Linked DNA regions of Methylosinus trichosporium OB3b. The protein of the gene in region 1 binds, or shares a complex with, the protein of each later gene. Links are inferred from orthologs where the notes say so. Each region holds a gene or a part of one and is shown in the gene's direction. Other genes may lie near its edges.

Evidence for each region.
Region 2: the proteins of ccmB (region 1) and CQW49_RS19640 are in contact, whole or in part, in a solved structure (PDB 8CE8), measured with the Escherichia coli proteins. The link is inferred for Methylosinus trichosporium OB3b from one-to-one orthologs.

The regions. Positions count from the first base shown.
Region 1 is NZ_CP023737.1:2,451,178-2,459,844, reverse strand. Bases 3,820-6,814 are described here. They hold ccmB (heme exporter protein CcmB), read left to right. Parts: upstream 3,820-4,978; coding sequence 4,979-5,650; downstream 5,651-6,814. Other genes in these bases: CQW49_RS11815 (penicillin-binding protein 1A), read right to left, coding at 6,396-6,814; CQW49_RS11820 (nucleotidyltransferase domain-containing protein), read right to left, coding at 6,051-6,368; CQW49_RS11825 (HEPN domain-containing protein), read right to left, coding at 5,668-6,054; ccmA (heme ABC exporter ATP-binding protein CcmA), read left to right, coding at 4,347-4,982; CQW49_RS11840 (spermidine synthase), read left to right, coding at 3,820-4,239. In the rest of the region: CQW49_RS11855 (fatty acid desaturase), read right to left, coding at 1-712; CQW49_RS11850 (hypothetical protein), read right to left, coding at 709-1,851; CQW49_RS11845 (aminotransferase class I/II-fold pyridoxal phosphate-dependent enzyme), read right to left, coding at 1,999-3,261; more of CQW49_RS11840, read left to right, coding at 3,535-3,819; more of CQW49_RS11815, read right to left, coding at 6,815-8,667. UniProt on the Escherichia coli protein: Required for the export of heme to the periplasm for the biogenesis of c-type cytochromes.
Region 2 is NZ_CP023737.1:4,152,962-4,161,596, forward strand. What follows is about bases 2,033-4,995. They hold CQW49_RS19640 (heme ABC transporter permease), read left to right. Parts: upstream 2,033-3,111; coding sequence 3,112-3,879; downstream 3,880-4,995. Other genes in these bases: CQW49_RS19635 (S41 family peptidase), read left to right, coding at 2,033-3,046; ccmD (heme exporter protein CcmD), read left to right, coding at 3,876-4,037; CQW49_RS19650 (DsbE family thiol:disulfide interchange protein), read left to right, coding at 4,034-4,627; CQW49_RS19655 (GGDEF domain-containing protein), read left to right, coding at 4,819-4,995. Outside these bases: CQW49_RS19625 (IS1380 family transposase), read right to left, coding at 1-116; CQW49_RS19630 (murein hydrolase activator EnvC family protein), read left to right, coding at 327-1,715; more of CQW49_RS19635, read left to right, coding at 1,712-2,032; more of CQW49_RS19655, read left to right, coding at 4,996-6,237; CQW49_RS19660 (methyl-accepting chemotaxis protein), read left to right, coding at 6,495-7,964; CQW49_RS19665 (hypothetical protein), read left to right, coding at 8,085-8,447; CQW49_RS19670 (hypothetical protein), read left to right, coding at 8,575-8,635. UniProt on the Escherichia coli protein: Required for the export of heme to the periplasm for the biogenesis of c-type cytochromes.

The DNA.
Region 1 (8,667 bases):
AGGCGAAATGCTCCTGCAGCCAGCGCGCGCTCAAAGGATGCAGTCCGCCGACCGAGAACCAGAAGGACAGGATGAGATAGAGCAGCGCATTGGGGCCGAAGGCCCATAGCACGAAAGCATCGAAGGCGGCGATGACGGCGATGTTCACATAGGTCCAGAGGCCCATGATCGGCACCGTGCCCTTGAGCCGCGACAGGCGCGCGAGCTGCACGGCGGGGAAGAAGAACAGCCAGACGGCCTTGCGCCATGTGCTGCCGCCGACCCATTCCGTCTCCCAGCGGCTCGGAATATCGGCGTCGTAGTCATAGGCCGAAAGATGCGAATGATGCTTGATGTGATAGCAGCGAAAGCCCATCGCGGTCGGAAAGGCGTTGGGGAGATCGGCGAGCAGCGCCGTGAGCTTGTTGGCGAAGGTGCTCTCGAACACGCAATTATGGATCGCGTCATGGATGACGACGAAATTGGCGTGATTGGCGAAGGCGCCGACGCAAATCGCCATCAGCAGGGCGAGCGGCCAATAGGCGAGGCCGAGCCAGCCGAGAATGGCGGCGATCAGCAATTGCCCAGCGAAAATCCCCGCGGTGATCTTGAAGGTGACGTCGTCCTTGCCGAAGAGCTTTCTCACTTCGGGATGCGCCTCGAGAATGAGGCGGCGCCGCTCGACATGCGAGCGGTCGGCGGCGGATGTCGCGGAAATGGAGATGACATTCATGACGTCGCCTCTTGCGTGACGGGCAAGGAAGTCTCGGCCGCGCCGGAAAGGCGCTTCTCATAGATGCGATGAATCTTGTCGATCTGGCCGCCGAACATCTCGATCGGCTTGCGCATGCCCATATTGTCCTCGAGCACCCAGCCGGCCTCGAATTGCACGATCTGCGCATTGCGGCCGCGCTGGCGCATCTCCTCGATCATCGACAGCAGAATGGCGCCGCCGGTGGCGCTGTTCTGCAGCGTCTTGCGCGTGCCGAGCAAAACCAGCCGCGCGGTGCGGAACTGGTGACGACGGAAGCGTGAGATCAGGCGCGGCAGATTGAAGGGCAGCAGACGACCGTCGAAATCGGCAATGATCTCGTGCAGATTGGGCAAGGTGATGGCGAAGGATTGCGGCACGTCGTCGAGCTCGACGACGATGCCGAACTCCGGCGGCATGATGTATTTGAGCACGTCGGCCGAAGAGTCGAACTCCTCCTTCAGGAAGGGAACGAAGCCCCAATTGTCGCGCCAGCCGTCGTTGAACAGCTCCGCCATCAACTGCGTCTCGCCCTTTTTCAGCTCGTCGAGCTTCAGCTGCCTCACCTTCAGCCGGTTGCGCCATTCGCGCCGCTCGGCGATGCGAAGCCGGTCTTTGAAATCCTGCTCCGCGGTGATGTAGCGATAGGAGATGAGATCGCGCGCCTTCTCATAGCCGAGCGCCTCGACATGGCGGGAGAGATAGGGCGGATGCCAGGGCATGAAGATCATCGGCGTCGCGTCATAGCCTTCGACCAGCATGCCGCATTCGGCGTTGATCGACGGCGAGAACGGGCCGCTGATGCGGCTCGCGCCGCGCGCGCCGAGCCAGTTTTCCGCCGCCGCGGTCAATGCGCGGACGACCTCGAGATCGTCGATCGCGTCGAGCGAGCCCCATTGCGCGCGCGAGGCGCCGACCGGCTCGACCGGCCGCTTGTAGATTTGCGCCGAGATGCGGCCGACCCATGCGCCGCCGCGTCGCGCCAGAAACTCCTGCGCCTCGACCATCTTGAAATGCGGATTGAGCTTATGGCCGTAGACGGTCCAGCGCTCGACGTCGAGCGAGGGCGTGAAGCCCTTCTCGCCCTTGTAGAGGAGACGCGGCAGCTTGCAGAAGGTCAAGAACCTCGAGAGGCTATCGACAGGAAGAATCTCGATGCCGGCCATTGGAAACACCTATCGAACGCGAGCGGTGGGCGGAAGCGGGCATAAGGACGCGGGAGGGGGAGTAGTGAGTAGTGAGTAGGGAGTAGGGCAGCTTATTACTCCCTACTCGCTACTCCCCCATCCCTCATCCCCGGCCCCCGCCATCGCCTTTCTCACCAATTCATGCGCCTCCGCGGCGACCGGAGGCAGATCGCGCAGCGCCTCGATGACGCCGCGAATCTCCTCTTCCGAATGATTGGCGGAGAGGAAGAAGCGCAGCCTCGGCTGGTCCTTGGGCACGCCGATCTGCACGATCGGCGGCACGTAGAATCCCTTCTCCAGAAGATGCTGCGAGGCCCACATGGTCTCGACGCTGTCCTGGAACAGAATCGGCACGACGCCGCGCCCGATCGCCGGCCCGGTGCTCAGCCCGTTGGCGTGCGCGTAATCGCGGAACAATTCGGCGTTGCGCGCGAGCTTGCCGACGCGCCAATTCTCCTCCTGCATCAGCCGCAGCGCCGTGCGCGCCGAGGCGAGGATGACGGGCGAGAGGCCGACGGAATAGACGAAGCCCGGCAGCGTGTAGCGGAACCAGTCGATGACGGGCTTCCTCGCGCAGACGAAGCCCCCGCAGGAGGCGAGCGTCTTCGACATGGTGCCGACGACGAGATCGAGGCGGCCCGGATCGACGCCCTGCAATTCGGCGAGGCCGCGCCCGGTCTCTCCGAGCACGCCGAGCGAATGCGCCTCGTCCACCATCAGCCAGGCGTCGTGCGTCTCCTTGATCTCGACGAGGCGCGGCAAGTCGGCAGTGTCGCCGTCCATGCTGTAGATGCCCTCGACGACGATCAGCGCATGACGGAAATCCTCGCGCCGCTTGCGCAGCAGCTGATCGAGATGATCGAAGTCGTTGTGGCGGAACTTGATCGTCTCGGCCGGCGAGCCCTCGCAGCCGGCGACGATGCTGTTATGGGCGAGCTCGTCGATGAACAGAGCGTCGCGCTTGCCGAGCAGCCAGGAGATGGTGGTGACATTGGCGAGATAGCCGGAGACCAGCGTCAGCGCGCTCTCCATGCCGAGAAATTCGGCGATCTCCGCCTCGAAGGGCTTGTGAGTCGACCGCTCGCCGCCGACGAGGCGCGACGCCAGCGCGCCGACGCCGAGCCGATGCAGCTCGCGGTCGGCCTCCTCCAATATCTTCGGATGATTGGCGAGGCCGAGATAATCATAATTGGCGAAGCTGACGAAATGCGTTCCCTTGGCTTCGAACTCCGCCCTCAGCCGGTCGATCTGCGCGAAGAAGGGATCATGGAACTGCAGGAGCGCATTGCCGGCGAAACGAAATCGTCTCGATGCGTAATCCGAAAGGCTGTTGTGCTTCGCCACCTTGATGCGCCGTCCCGATTCTGTCGCCGCGCGCTGGAAGGACGAGCGGCCGCCTCACGATCAGCGGGCGCCCGATTCCTCGAAAGCGCCCGCGCAGGTGAGCAGGCTTAGCATTCTTCGGCCTCGTTGCGCCAGCGATCCGTCGCCGCCCCGAGGCTCTCTCCTTCCTCCGCGCGGGCGCCGGCGTTCGCCCCTTTCCTGCCGGCTGGACGCGGAAGCGCGCCTCGGGCTATCACGCGGCGAGCGCTTGGCCTCCGAGGAATGAGCCGTCTCTTGATCCCCTGGACCCTCATCGATACGGCTCCCGTGCCCGGCGGCGAGGGAGAATTGCGGCTCAAGCGGCGAGGCGCGGAATTTTCCATCATGCTCGGCGCCAATGAGCTGATGAACAGCCGCCTCAGCGGCTCGGAGGAGGCTCTGGCCACGCTCTCCTGCGCGAAAGTCGCGGAACGGTCGCAGCCGCGCGTGCTCATCGGCGGGCTCGGCATGGGCTTCACCCTGCGCGCCGCGCTCGGCGCTCTCGGCCCGCAGGCGCGGATCGTCGTCGCCGAGCTCTCGCCTGCGGTCGTGGCCTGGGCGCAGGGGCCGATGGCGGAGGTTTTCGGCGATAGCCTCGGCGATGCGCGCGTTCGCATAGAAGTGGAGGATGTCGGGCGACTGATCCGCGCCGGACGAGGGGGCTATGACGCCATTCTCCTCGATGTCGACAATGGCCCCGAGGGCCTGACGCGCGGCGCCAATGACGGACTCTATGGCCATGACGGCTTGCAGGCGGCGCGCGCCGCGCTGCGCCCCGGCGGCGTGCTGGCGGTGTGGTCCTGCGCGCCGGATCGGGCGTTTTCCGCGCGGCTGCGCAAGGCCGGCTTCGGCGTGGAGGAGGTCGGAGCGCGCGCCAATGGACGCGGCGGCGGCGCGCGGCATGTGATCTGGCTCGCAATGCGCGCCGCTTCGCGGACGCGGCCGGGCGCCGGTCCGTGACGCCGAATCGGGTGGGAAGGCCGGCCGCTCTTGTCTGCGTCATCTGAAAAGAAGACTCGAGGGGGGCTCTTTCCATCGTGGCGCGATCTGGCCTATTGCGTTGCCCCATGAGCGCCGACCCGCCCTCCGATCCACAGCCGCTGCGCCTCGAGGTCGAGGATCTCTGCGTCGAGCGCGGCGGCCGGCCGGTCATCGACGGGCTCGGATTTTCGCTCGCGAGCGGCGAGGCGCTCCTCGTCACCGGCCGCAATGGCGCGGGAAAATCGACGCTTTTGCGCGCCATCGCCGGACTTTTGCCGCACCGGCGCGGCCGCGTCGCCATCGCCGGGGCGAAAGAGGAGGAGCCGGCCGGGCTGCTGCATTATCTGGCCCATGCCGACGGCCTGAAGGCGCCGCTCACCGCGCGCGAGAACCTCGATTTCTGGGCGCGTTTCCTCGGCGGCGGCGGGCTCGCGCCGGAGCGGGCGCTGGAGCGGGTCGGGCTCGCCCATGTCGGCGAGGCGCCGGTGGCCATTCTCTCGGCCGGACAGAAGCGGCGCATCGCCCTCGCCCGCCTGCTCGTCGCAAACCGACCGCTGTGGCTGCTCGACGAGCCGACCAGCGCGCTCGACCGCGCCGCGCGCGAGCGGCTCGCCGAGGCGATGCGCGCCCATCTTGCCGCGGGCGGCATGATCGTCGCCGCCACCCATGAGCCGCTCGGCCTGCCCGAGGCGCGCGAGCTGGCGCTGGGGGCGAGGCCATGAGCTCGCCGCTGCTGGCGCTGTTCCGGCGCGATCTTTCCGTCGCCCGCCGCATCGGCGGCTCGGCGACCATGGGCGTCGTGTTCTTCCTGGTGATGGTGACCATCGTCCCCTTCGCTATCGGGCCCGATCCCAATCTGCTGGCGCGCATCGGTCCGGCGGTGCTGTGGATCGCCGCGCTGCTCGCCAGCCTTCTCTGTTTCGATCGGCTGTTCCAGGCCGATATGGAGGATGGCTCGCTCGATCTCTTCCCGCTGGCGGCGACGCCGCTCGAGCTCGTCGTTCTGGTCAAATGCGCGGCCCATTGGGTGACGACCGGCCTGCCGCTGACGCTCGCCGCGCCTGTGCTCGGCCTGATGCTGCAGCAGGACGAGACGGCGCTCGCCGCGGTGACGGCGACGCTGCTCGCCGGCACGCCGGCGCTGACTCTCATCGGCGCGATCGGCGCCGCGGCGACGGTGACGCTGCGCCGCGGCGGCCTGCTGATGGCGCTGCTGGTGCTGCCCCTGACGATCCCGGTGCTGATCTTCGGCGTCTCGGCGGCCGGGGCGGCCTCCGGCGGAACCGTGCCCTTCGCCGCGCCCTTCGCCATTCTCTGCGCGATCAGTCTGGCGTCGCTTGCGCTCTGCCCCTTCGCCGCGGCGGCGGCCTTGCGGCATTTGGGGGAGTAGCTCCCGTTGCGTCAGCGCTATGCCGACAACAGCTTGTCCATGCAGTCGACGAATCGCGTGGCCGTCGTGATTGCGTCCATCGCGTCGCTCAGGGAGACGCCGGCGCCCGCCGGAGCGCCATAGTCGCTTATTTCCTTGTAAATATATGCTTTCGCGAGAAACTTCGGAAAGTCTCGGTCGACTTGCGGCGTCGCCTTGGCCAACCGAGCGAACTCCGCTCTCACTCCGGAGTGAGTTTTCCCGACGCGGCCGGTGTTTTCGAAAATGAAGGCCTCGGCGGCGTGGAAGGCGGCGTAATAGGCGCAACGGGCTGCGACCTTCGCGATCCCGATTTTGGCGATCTTCGCGGCGTCGTCCAAATCCTCGCGCGCCTTTCCGAGATAGTCCGACGTCTCCGGCGTCATAGATCGACGCCTTCGCGGCGCAGCTCTCCCATCAGTCCGGTGCGCTCGCGATAGGCTCCCGCTTCGAAGGGCAGGGCGTTGATGACGGCGCCGGTGTCATAGAGAATTGTGGTCTCGATCTCCGCTAGGCGATCCGCCTCTTGCGCCAAGCCGCCGAATTGTTCGAGGAAGACCGCGACGTCATAGTCCGAGTCCATCCGGGCGTCGCCTCTGGCGCGCGATCCGAACAGCACGACGCGCTCGAGACGTGAGCCGTAGGCCTCGTCGAGCGCGGCGCGAAACCGGCGCAGAATAGGATCGATCACTGTTGTCATCGGCGGAACATAGCGCTCGCGCTCCGCTCAATACAGCCCGCCCGTCCCGCTCCCACCGAGCTGCGTGTCCACATCCTGCGCGCCGCCGGAGCGCAGGCCGGCGTCGGAGCCCGCGGCCGAGTAGGAGTCGGGCGGCGCGGTGCCGGGCTTGAAGGCCTCGAGGATCGAGCCCTGGCCCTTGCTGCGCAGCCCCGAATGCGCGTCGACCGAGATCAGCTTGATGCCCGGCGGCACGCGGAAGGGCACGTCGGGCTTGTCCTTCAGCGCCACCATCATGAAGTCGCGGAAGATCGGCGCGGCATAGGTCGCCGCCTGGGCGCTCTTGCCCTCGCCGACCGGACGCGGCCGGTCGTAGCCGATATAGACGCCGACGGCGAGGTCCGGCGAGAAGCCGACGAACCAGAGATCCTTGGCTTCGTTGGTCGTGCCGGTCTTGCCGGCGAGATGCTTGCCGACCGCCTTGATCGACTGGCCGGTGCCGCGCTCGATCACCCCCTCCATGATCGAGGTGATCTGATAGGCGGTCAGCGGATCGAGCACCTGCTCGCGCCTGTCGATCAGCTTGGGCTCGTTCTGCTTCTCCCATTTGGGCGCGTCGCAGCCGAGGCACTGGCGCTCGTCGTGGCGATAGATCGTCTTGCCCCAGCGGTCCTGGATGCGGTCGATCAGCGTCGCCTTCACCCGGCGGCCGCCATTGCACAGCATCGAATAGGCGGTCACCATGCGCAGCACGGTGGTCTCGCCGGCGCCGAGCGCCATCGGCAGATAGAGCGGCATGTCGTCATAGATGCCGAAGCGCTTCGCATATTCGGCGATGAGCGGCATGCCGACGTCCTTGGCGAGACGCACGGTCATCATATTCTTCGAATGCTCGACTCCATAGCGCAGCGGATGCGCGCCGGTGCCGTGCGCGCCCTCGAAATTCTCCGGCGTCCAGCTCTCGCCATTGGCCTGCACGATGGTGATCGGCTCGTCGAGGATCGAGGAGGAGGGCGTGTAGCCATTGTCGAGCGCCGTGGCGTAGACGAAGGGCTTGAAGGAGGAGCCGGGCTGGCGCATCGCCTGCGTCGCGCGGTTGAATTCCGACTGGTCGTAGGAGAAGCCGCCGACCATGGAGAAGACGCGGCCCGTATAGGGGTCCATCGCCACCATGGCGCCGGAGATGTCCGGAATCTGCCGCAGCCGGAACTGGCCCGCCTTGCCGGCCAATGGCTCGACATAGATCACGTCGCCGGGCGAGAGCGCCGTCCGCACATTGCCCGCCCAACGCATGCCCTCCTGCGTCAGCTGCCCGGTCTCGCGCTCCCTGGCCACCTCGCCCGATTTCTCGCGGCCCGGCTGCAGGCCGATGCGGGCGTAGGCGTCATAGGTCTCGAGCACCACGGCGAGGCGCCAGGGCCTCACATCGCCGAGCGCCGGAATCTCGGCGAGCGGCAGGCCCCAGTCATAGGAGATGTCGATGTGGCGCATCGCCCCGCGAAAGCCATGCGCCTCGTCGAAGCGCACGAGACCGTCGGCGAGCGCCTTGCGGGTGACGGCCTGCATCTTGGGGTCGAGCGTCGAGCGCACCGAGAGGCCGCCCTCATAGAGCTTCTTGTCGCCGTATTTCTCCATGAGCTCGCGGCGCACCTCCTCGGCGAAATAGCCGGCGACATAGGTGTTGGGCGAGGTGACGCGCGGATTGACGCCGAGCGGCTCGGTCTTCGCCTTGTCGGCCTCCGCCTGCGAAATGACGCCGTCGGCGACCATGCGGTCGATCACATAGTTGCGTCGCTCGATCGCCCGCTCGCGATGCAGAAACGGGTGGTAGTTGTTCGGCGCCTTGGGCAGCGCCGCGAGATAGGCGGCCTCGGCGACGGTCAGCTCATAGACGGACTTGTTGAAATAGTTGAGCGCCGCCGCCGCGACCCCGTAATTGCCGAGGCCGAGATAGATCTCGTTGAGATAGAGCTCGAGGATGCGGTCCTTGGGATAGGCCGCCTCGATGCGGAAGGAGATCAACGCCTCGCGGATCTTGCGCTCGAAGCTGCGCTCATTGCCGACGAGGAAGTTCTTGGCCACCTGCTGGGTGATCGTCGAGGCGCCCTGCATGTGCCGGCCGCCCTGGGCGAGAATCGACACGGCGCGGGCGATGCCTTCGAAGTCGACGCCGTTGTGCGTGTAGAAATTCTTGTCCTCGGCCGAGATGAAGGCCTGCTTGACCAGCGGCGGAATGGCGGCGCTCGGCAGGAACAGTCGGCGCTCGTGCGAATATTCGGCGAGGATGGACCCGTCATTGGCGTGGACGCGGGTCGTCACC
Region 2 (8,635 bases), 1.7 Mb from region 1 along the record:
ATGGCGAGCAGCATGACGCCGCCGTCCGAGGAGATGCGGCCGCCGTCGAAAGCGGCTGTGATTTTCTTGCCCTGGACGGCTGGAAACGAGAAGGCGGGGAACGTATCGTCTGTCATGGCGGGCGTGGCAGGCCGGTGCAGCGGGAAAGGGTTGGTGTCAACAACCAAATCCTACGCCGTTTCAGTGATCTATGCTACGCTCGCCACCCTTCCAACAGCGCCTTCATGAATAAGACGGGTTAGGCTTTGTTCGCAATCGCGCGCCATTATGTCGCCCTTGCGACGGTCGAAGGGCGATAGGCGTCGATGCGGTTCCACGCGCGGGGGATGGCTTATCGGGCGGACGGCGTCGCCGCCGTCCTCATGCTCGTCCATATGGCGAGCCCCGCCGGCGCCGAGCATTTGCGCGGCTCCGTCGCCGCGACCCCGCTCGCGCCGCAAACCGCCGCGGTCGCCGACACGGACAAGCAGGAGGAGCCATCCGAGCTCTCCGGCCGGCGCATGGAGCTGCGCGGCGTCGAGGACAATCTCGGCGTCTCGGCCGAGCAGCGGCGCAAGATCGAGACCGAAATCCAATCGCTGCGCGCCGATCGCGCCCGTCTCGCAGAGGCGCTGATCGACGCCGCCGGCAAGATCGAGGAGCTGGAGAAGCGCGCCGACGAGGTCGCCGGCCGGCTCGAATCGTCGCAGCGCAAGGAGGAGGCGCTGGTCAAGTCGCTGGCCGGACGGCGCGAGCTGATCGGCGAGGTGCTGCTCGTCCTGCAACGGATGGATCGCCGCCCGCCGCCGGCGCTGCTGGCGCGGCCCGAGGATATTCTCGAGGGCATTCGCGCGGCGATGCTGCTCGGCTCGGTGCTGCCGCAGATGCGCGGCGAGATCGACACGCTGAAGACCGATCTCGGCGAGCTCGTCGCCTTACGCGCGCGCGTCGAGACCGAGAAGGCGAGCCTCGCCGTGGAGGTCGCCGCGCTGAAAGAGCAGCGCGTGCGGCTCGCGGCTCTGGTCGAGGCGCGGCAGAAGGCGCTGATGCTGGCGCAGAGCGCGCTGGATTTCGAAGCCGAGCGGGCAAAATCGCTGGCGGCCAAGGCGACGAGCCTCAAGGAGCTGATCGCCCGCATGGAAGGCGAGGTCGACGCGGCGCGGCGCGCCGCCGAGGCGGTTCGGCAGGCGGACGCCGCGCGCGAGGCGGCCGAGGCCGCCGCCTCCAGGGAGAGCCGCGCCAAGGCGCTGGCGGCGCCGTTCAAGGATGTGGCGCGGCTCGCGCCGGCGGTCGGCTTCGCCGATCTGAAGGGCCGGCTGCCATTGCCGGCGGCGGGGGCGGTGGTGAAACGCTTCGGCGCGGCGGACGGCGCCGGCGGAACCGAGAAGGGCGTGTCCCTGGCTGTGCGGGACCAGGCCGTGGTCGCCTCGCCCTGCGACGGCTGGGTGATTTTCGCCGGTCCCTATCGGAGCTATGGGCAACTCTTGATCATCAGCGCCGGCGGCGGCTATTATGTCACCCTGGCCGGGATGGACAAGATTTCCGTAACTGTAGGTCAGTTCGTGCTGGCGGGCGAGCCGGTGGCGAATATGGGCGGAGGCGCCGTGAGGACGGCGGCGGCCATTGCTATCGGCGCGAAACAGCCCATTCTCTATGTCGAGTTTCGCAAGGACGGAGCGTCCATCGATCCGGGCCCATGGTGGGCGAAGCCGGAGATTCAGAAGGTTGGCGGATGATGCGCAGAGCCTCATTGATCATAACGGGTATCGTCATCGGAGCGGGATTCGCCACTCTGGGGCAACAGGCGCGCATGGCTCTGGGGTCGACGGCGCTCGCCGCGGCCGCCGACACCTATAAGAACCTGAGCCTGTTCGGCGATGTGTTCGACAAGGTCCGCGCCGATTATGTCGAGAAGCCGGACGAGCAGAAGCTCGTCGAATCGGCGATCAACGGCATGCTCACCTCGCTCGATCCGCATTCGAGCTACCTCGACGCCAAGGGCTTCAAGGACATGCGGACGCAGACCGAGGGGAAGTTCGGCGGCCTCGGCATAGAGGTCACCCAGGAGGACGGCCTCGTGAAGGTGGTGTCGCCGATCGACGACACGCCCGCCTCGCGCGCCGGCGTGATGTCCGGCGATCTCATTTTCGCCATCGACGACGAGAATGTGCAGGGCCTCACGCTCAATCAGGCCGTCGACAAGATGCGCGGCCAGATCAACACGCCGGTCAAGCTCACCCTGTTGCGCGGCAAGGATCGCGACAAGGTCGAGGTGAAGCTGGTGCGCGCCGAGATCCACATCAAATCGGTGCGCTCGCACAAGGAAGGCGAGGACGTCGGCTATATCCGCATCTCCCAGTTCAACGAGGAGACGTCGGACGGGCTGCGCACGGCGATGCAGAAGTTCCAGCACGACATGCCCGGCGACAAGCTCAAGGGCTTCATCGTCGATCTGCGCAACAATCCGGGCGGCCTGCTCGACCAGTCGATCCAGGTGGTCAACAGCTTCATCGACCATGGCGAGATCGTCTCGACGCGCGGCCGCACCGCCGACGAGACGCAGCGCTACAACGCCCGCGCCTCGAGCGACATCTCCAAGGGCAAGCCGGTGATCGTGCTGATCAATGGCGGCTCCGCCTCGGCGTCGGAGATCGTCGCCGGCGCGCTGCAGGACCATAAGCGCGCAACCATCCTCGGCACGCGCTCGTTCGGCAAGGGCTCGGTGCAGACGATCATCCCGCTCGGCGGCAGCAATGGCGCGCTGCGTCTCACCACCGCGCGCTATTACACGCCCGCCGGCCGCTCGATCCAGGCCAAGGGCATCGAGCCGGACATCAGCATTCTGCAGGATGTGCCGGACGAGCTGAAGGGCAAGGACGACACCAAGGGCGAGGCCTCGCTCAAGGGCCATCTGAAGAATGGCGACGACGAGAAGACCGGCTCCCAGGCCTATGTCCCGCCGGATCCGCTGAAGGACAAGCAGCTGATCGCCGCCATGGATATTCTGCACGGCCGCTTCAAGCCGCAGAGCGCGGCGGAGCCGGCCAAGCCCAAAGCCGCGAATTGATTCGCACGCGCCGCGGCCTCGGCGGGCCGCGGCGCGCATTCTCCGCCGCCCGGCCGCGTCCCGCTATGAATTGGCTGACCTCTCTCGCAAATCCAGCCGTCTTCCTGCGGCTGACGCGCGCCGTGCTTCCCTGGCTCGGCGGCGTGAGCTCGATTCTGCTCGGCGCCGGACTCTATCTCGCCTTCTTCGTCGCGCCGCCCGATTACCAGCAGGGCGAGACCGTCCGCATCATGTATATCCATGTGCCGGCGGCCTGGCTCGCAATGTTCGCCTATGCGGTGATGACCTCGGCCTCGCTCGGCGTTCTCGTCTGGCGCCATCCGCTGGCCGACGCCGCGCAGAAGACCGCGGCGCCGCTCGGCGCGGCCTTCGCCTTCATCTGCCTGGTGACGGGATCGCTGTGGGGCAAGCCGATGTGGGGGACCTATTGGGTGTGGGACGCACGCCTCACCTCGATGCTGGTGCTGTTCCTGCTCTATCTCGGCCTCATCGCTCTGCGCCAGACGATGGAGGATTCTCCGCGCGGCGCGCGCATCGCGGCGATCATGACGCTGGTCGGATTCGTCGATATTCCGATCATCAAATATTCGGTCGACTGGTGGAATACGCTGCATCAGCCGGCCTCGGTGCTGCGCGCCGGCGGGCCGACCATCGCCGCCGCCATGTTGTGGCCGCTGCTGATCATGGCGCTCGGCGCGACGACATTGTTCCTGCTTCTGCATCTGACGGCCATTCGCAACGAGATCCTGCGCCGGCGCGTGGCGCGGCTCACCGCACAGGCGGTCGCCGCGGATGAGCGCGCGCCTGCAGACGCGCTGGAGCCGGCGCGATGAGCGAGGATCATTGGGGCTATGTCGTCATCGCTTATGCGGTGACGGCGGCGACTGTGCTCGTCGTCGCTCTGCGCATCTGGCTCGATCATCGACGCCTCGCCGCGACGCTGGCCCGTCTCGAGCGCGACGGCGCGCATGAGGAGGACGTGGCGGGATGAGCGTCGATCTATCCGGCTCCGGGCCGGCGCCGCGGCGCGGCCTCGCGCTGTTCCTGCCGCTCGCCGTCTTTCTGCTGCTCGCGGTGCTGTTCTTTTTCCGTCTCTTCGCCGGCGACGCGTCGCGCCTGCCCTCGGCGCTCATCGGCAAGCAGGCGCCGGCCTTCGCTCTGCCGGCGCTGGCGGGCTTTCCCGGCGTCGGCGGCCTTTCCGGCGAGGATCTGCGCAAGGGGCGCGTGAGCGTCGTCAATGTCTTCGCCTCCTGGTGCGCGCCTTGTCGCGAGGAGCATGCGCAGCTGATGGCGCTCGCCGGGGACGCGCGGCTCGCTCAGGCGGGCGTCGCGCTCGCCGGCCTCGCCTATAAGGACGATCCTTCCAACTCGCGCCGCTTTCTCGAGGATGTCGGCAACCCCTATGGCGCGATCGGCGTCGATCTCGCCGGGCGCGTGGCGATCGATTTCGGCGTCTATGGCGTGCCCGAGACTTTCGTGGTCCGCGGCGACGGAACCATCGCCTTTAAGTTCGTCGGGCCATTGACGCGGCAGGCGATGGAGGCCACACTCATGCCCGAGATCGAAAAAGCGGCTCGCTGACCCTCGTCATGGTCCCGGCGTCACTTGTTTCGACGTCGACTGCCGGCGCAGCTCGGCTTTGAGCAGTAGAGCGCTCGGCGATTTACAGCCATGTGTTCAGGATGTTCATACCCGCTCGGCTCACGGCTTTCTCGGGAGAATTCGGCGACCCCGCCGTCGAACGCGCATTCCGGGACGAGCGCTTTCCCGAGATGGCGCGCCAGGCGCGTCTGCTGTTTCTGCTCTCCATCGCGCTGAACACGCTGTTTCTCGCCAGCGACTGGCGCTTTTTCGGCACGCCGCATTTTTATGTGGCCGTTCCCGCGCGCTGCGCCGTCATCCTCGTCGCGATCGTCGCGTATTTCGGCTCGCGTCGTTGCGTTCGGTTCGAGACGCTCGAGCGCTGGCTCATCTGCTGGCAGGCCTTGACCGCGCTCGGCGTGGGAGCGCTCGTCACCTCGCGCAGCGATATTGCGCTGTTCGTCGTGATCATGCTGCCGTCGATCTATTATCTCGTCGTGCCGACGGCCTTTGTGTGGACCGCGATGGGCGGCGTCGGCTGCAGCGCCGTGATGCTGCTCGGCTACACGCTTCCCGGCGGATCGGAGACGGCGCTCGGCATGGCTCTGGCGATGATCATGCTGAACTCGGCCCTGATGCTGGTGGTGACCAATTCGAATCGCCTGCGCCGCATGGAATGGTCGGCGATTGGCTCGGAGCGGCTCGCGCGCAGCCGCCTCGCCGACAGTCAGAAGATGCTGGAGGCGGTGTTCGCCGCGCTTCCGGCGCCGCTGATCGTCGGCGATCTCGCGGACGGCCGCGTGCTGCGCGCCAATCAGGCGGCTCTCGACTGTTTCGGGGGCGAGGCCGTGCTCGAGCGCATGAACCTCTCCGATCTTCACATGGAGACGGCCGATCGGGCGCAGTTTCGGCGTCTGCTGGAGACGGAGCGGCGGGTGAGCGGCTTCGAGGCGAGCGTCGGCGCGCCGGACGGGGTGAGGCGCGATCTTCTGATCTCCGCCGCGCCGATCGAGGACGGCGGCGTCTCGGGCGTGGTGATCTGCGGCGTCGACATTTCCGAGCGCAAGGCGGTGGAGGCGCGGCTGCACCGGCTGGCGACGACCGACGCGCTGACGGGGGTCGCCAATCGCTCGCATTTTTTTGCGCGCGCCGACGCGGAAATTCGCCGTGCGGCCCGCTATCGGCGTCCACTGTCGGTGCTGATGGTCGATCTCGATCACTTCAAGCGCGTGAACGACGAGCATGGCCATGCGGTCGGCGACGCCGTGCTCGCCGAATTCGCCGGTCTCTGCGCGCGCATGTTGCGGGCCGAGGATCTCGTCGCACGCTATGGCGGCGAGGAGTTCGTCGCGCTGCTGCCGGAGACGGATGAGCAGGGCGCGGTCGCGGTCGGCCATCGGCTGCGCGAGGGGGCGATGCAGATCCGCACGCCCTCGGCCGGGTCGGCGCTGCGGTTGACGGTCAGCATCGGCGTCTCCGCTGTGCTCGCCGGAGAAGCCGCCATAGAGGCCGCGCTCGCGCGCGCGGACGAGGCGCTCTATCAGGCGAAAGCCGCCGGGCGCGACAGAGTCGTCGCCGCCGCCATAGCGGCCGACGGGGAGGCGGCTTGAGAGGTCGCCGGTCCCATGTCCCGCGCCGGATTTACTCGCCCTTAACGCTGGGCGCGCCATTGATGTCGCACGGCGAAATCAGGACGTGTGTCCCGACGGCATGAGGCCTTTTCGCTGCGCCGGTCGATCCGGACGTATTCCATCTCTCCCAGCGAGCTTCGACCGAGGGGCTCGACGCGGCGACGCGCATCCTCGTCCCTTGCTCACCATCGCGGCTAGGCCGCGAACATTTGCTCGAGCTTCCCGGAGCCGCGACAGTGACTGACGTCGCCTCGATTTTCCCGACGAGCCTGCGAACCCGTTCGGCTATTCTTTTTTTCGCGATCGCGACTTTCGCGGCGCTGCAGGCCGTCGTCGGCTGGAGCCTCGCGGTCGACGCTCGAGCTTTCGGGCCCTGGCGCGGCTATGGGCAAATCCTTCTCCTCGCGCTGGCGGCCGCGATCATCACGCTGAGCCTAATCGCCTCGATCTGCACGTGGCGCCGGGTGGTCGTTCCGCTCGCGGCGGTGACCGAGGCGGTCCAGCATCTCGCGCGCGGCGAAACCGAGCACAGGCTCGAGATCGGCGCATGCGCGGATGTCGTCGCCGAGCTCGCCGAGGCCTGTGAGAATTTGCGCCTGGTCATCGTCGATCATGTGGCGGATGAGCGCATGATCGCGGAATCCAACGCGGCGCAGTCGCGCATCGTGCAATTGCTCGGCGACGGGCTGTCGAAGATCGCGCAGAAAGATCTGACCTGCCGTCTCACCGAGACGGTGCCATACACTTATCGCGGATTGCAGATCGATTTCAACACTGCGGTCGAGCAATTGTCGCAGGCGATCGCCGATGTCGCCGAGAGCACGCAGGTGCTCGGCGCCGGCATGCGCGAGACGGTGGCCGCGGCCGACGATCTCTCCCGTCGCGCCGAGCGCCACGCCGCCAATCTGGAGCAGACCGCCGCATCGCTAGCCGACATCACCGGAACCGTCGGCCGCACCGCGGAAGACGCCGAGAAGGCGCGCAAGATCGTCGCCGGCGCGAGCCGCGACGCCGAGAAGAGCGGGGTGATCGTCTCGCATGCGATCGGGGCCATGGGCGATATCGATCGGTCCTCGCGCAAGATCGGACAGATCATCGGCGTCATCGATTCGATCGCGACTCAGACCAATCTTCTCGCGCTCAACGCCGGCGTCGAGGCGGCGCGCGCCGGCGACGCCGGACGCGGCTTCGCCGTCGTCGCCGCGGAGATCCGCGATCTCGCGCGTCGTTGCGCCAAGGCGGCGAAGGAGATCGAGGATCTCATCTCGGCCTCCAACGCGCAGATCGAGCGCGGCGTCACCCTCGTCGGCGAAACCGGCGCGGCCTTGTCGCGGATCGTCGAGCAGATCGCCAAGGTCAATGACGTCGTCGCCGAGATCGCCGATCGCGCCCGCCTGCAGGCCGCCAATCTCACAGAGGTCAACGCCGCCGTCGGCCAGATGGACCAATTCACCCAGCAGAATGCGGCGATGGCGGAGCAGACGACCGCCGTAAATCATCGACTGGGAGAGGAGACGACCGAGCTCATCGAATTGATGTCGCGCTTTCGCATCGACGCCCGCGTCGGCCCCGCGTCGATACGACCCGAACGACGGCGAAGCGTCGTCGTCGGCGGGCGCGTGGCGAGCGTCGCGACGCCGGCGCCGCTCCCTCCCGCGGAAAAGAACGCAGGCGACGCGTCGGACATCGATTGGATCGAGTTTTGAGTGCAATGCGCAAGTCCGGCGCAAGAGACGCCGTGATATCCATGATCTTCGTTCGGGGCGCCGGTCCGCGAGGGCTGCGCCCTAGGCGCGGCGCGCGCCGGCTCCTTCGGAGATCTCCTCATGGCGGCAGTTTCGCGCAGGCGACGCTTGGTCCTGACGCTCGGCTTCGCCGCTGCGCTCTCGGCCTGCGCGCGCCCGGCGCACGAGATCGCGCCCGCGCCGATCGATCCTGTGATGTTCATGGGCAAGAGCTGCTCGGAGCTCGCGCACGAACGGGCGCGCCGCTCGCGCGCGCTGATCTTCGCCGGAATGGCGCAGGATCAGTTGAGCGCCGACGACAATATGCGCACGCTGGGCGTGCCGACGCCGCTCGGAACGATCTTCGAGAAGGATCGCAAACCCGAGGTGGCGCGGCTGAAAGGCGAGCTGCACGCGGTCAATGCGCAGATGATCGAAATGAATTGCGGGCCGGATTATCGGTAACGCCGACGCCGTCTCGGGCGTTGGGCGCGGCGTTGCACAACTCTTGCTTGTGGCAGCGATTGATTCGACAGACACTTTCCTGTAATCTTCCAGCAATGCAAGCGCTGCCGAGCGACAGGAGGTCGTCATGACCAGTTTCGATCCCGGCTCGTCGAGGCGCGAAGGCGAGGCGACGAGCGGCTCCGCGC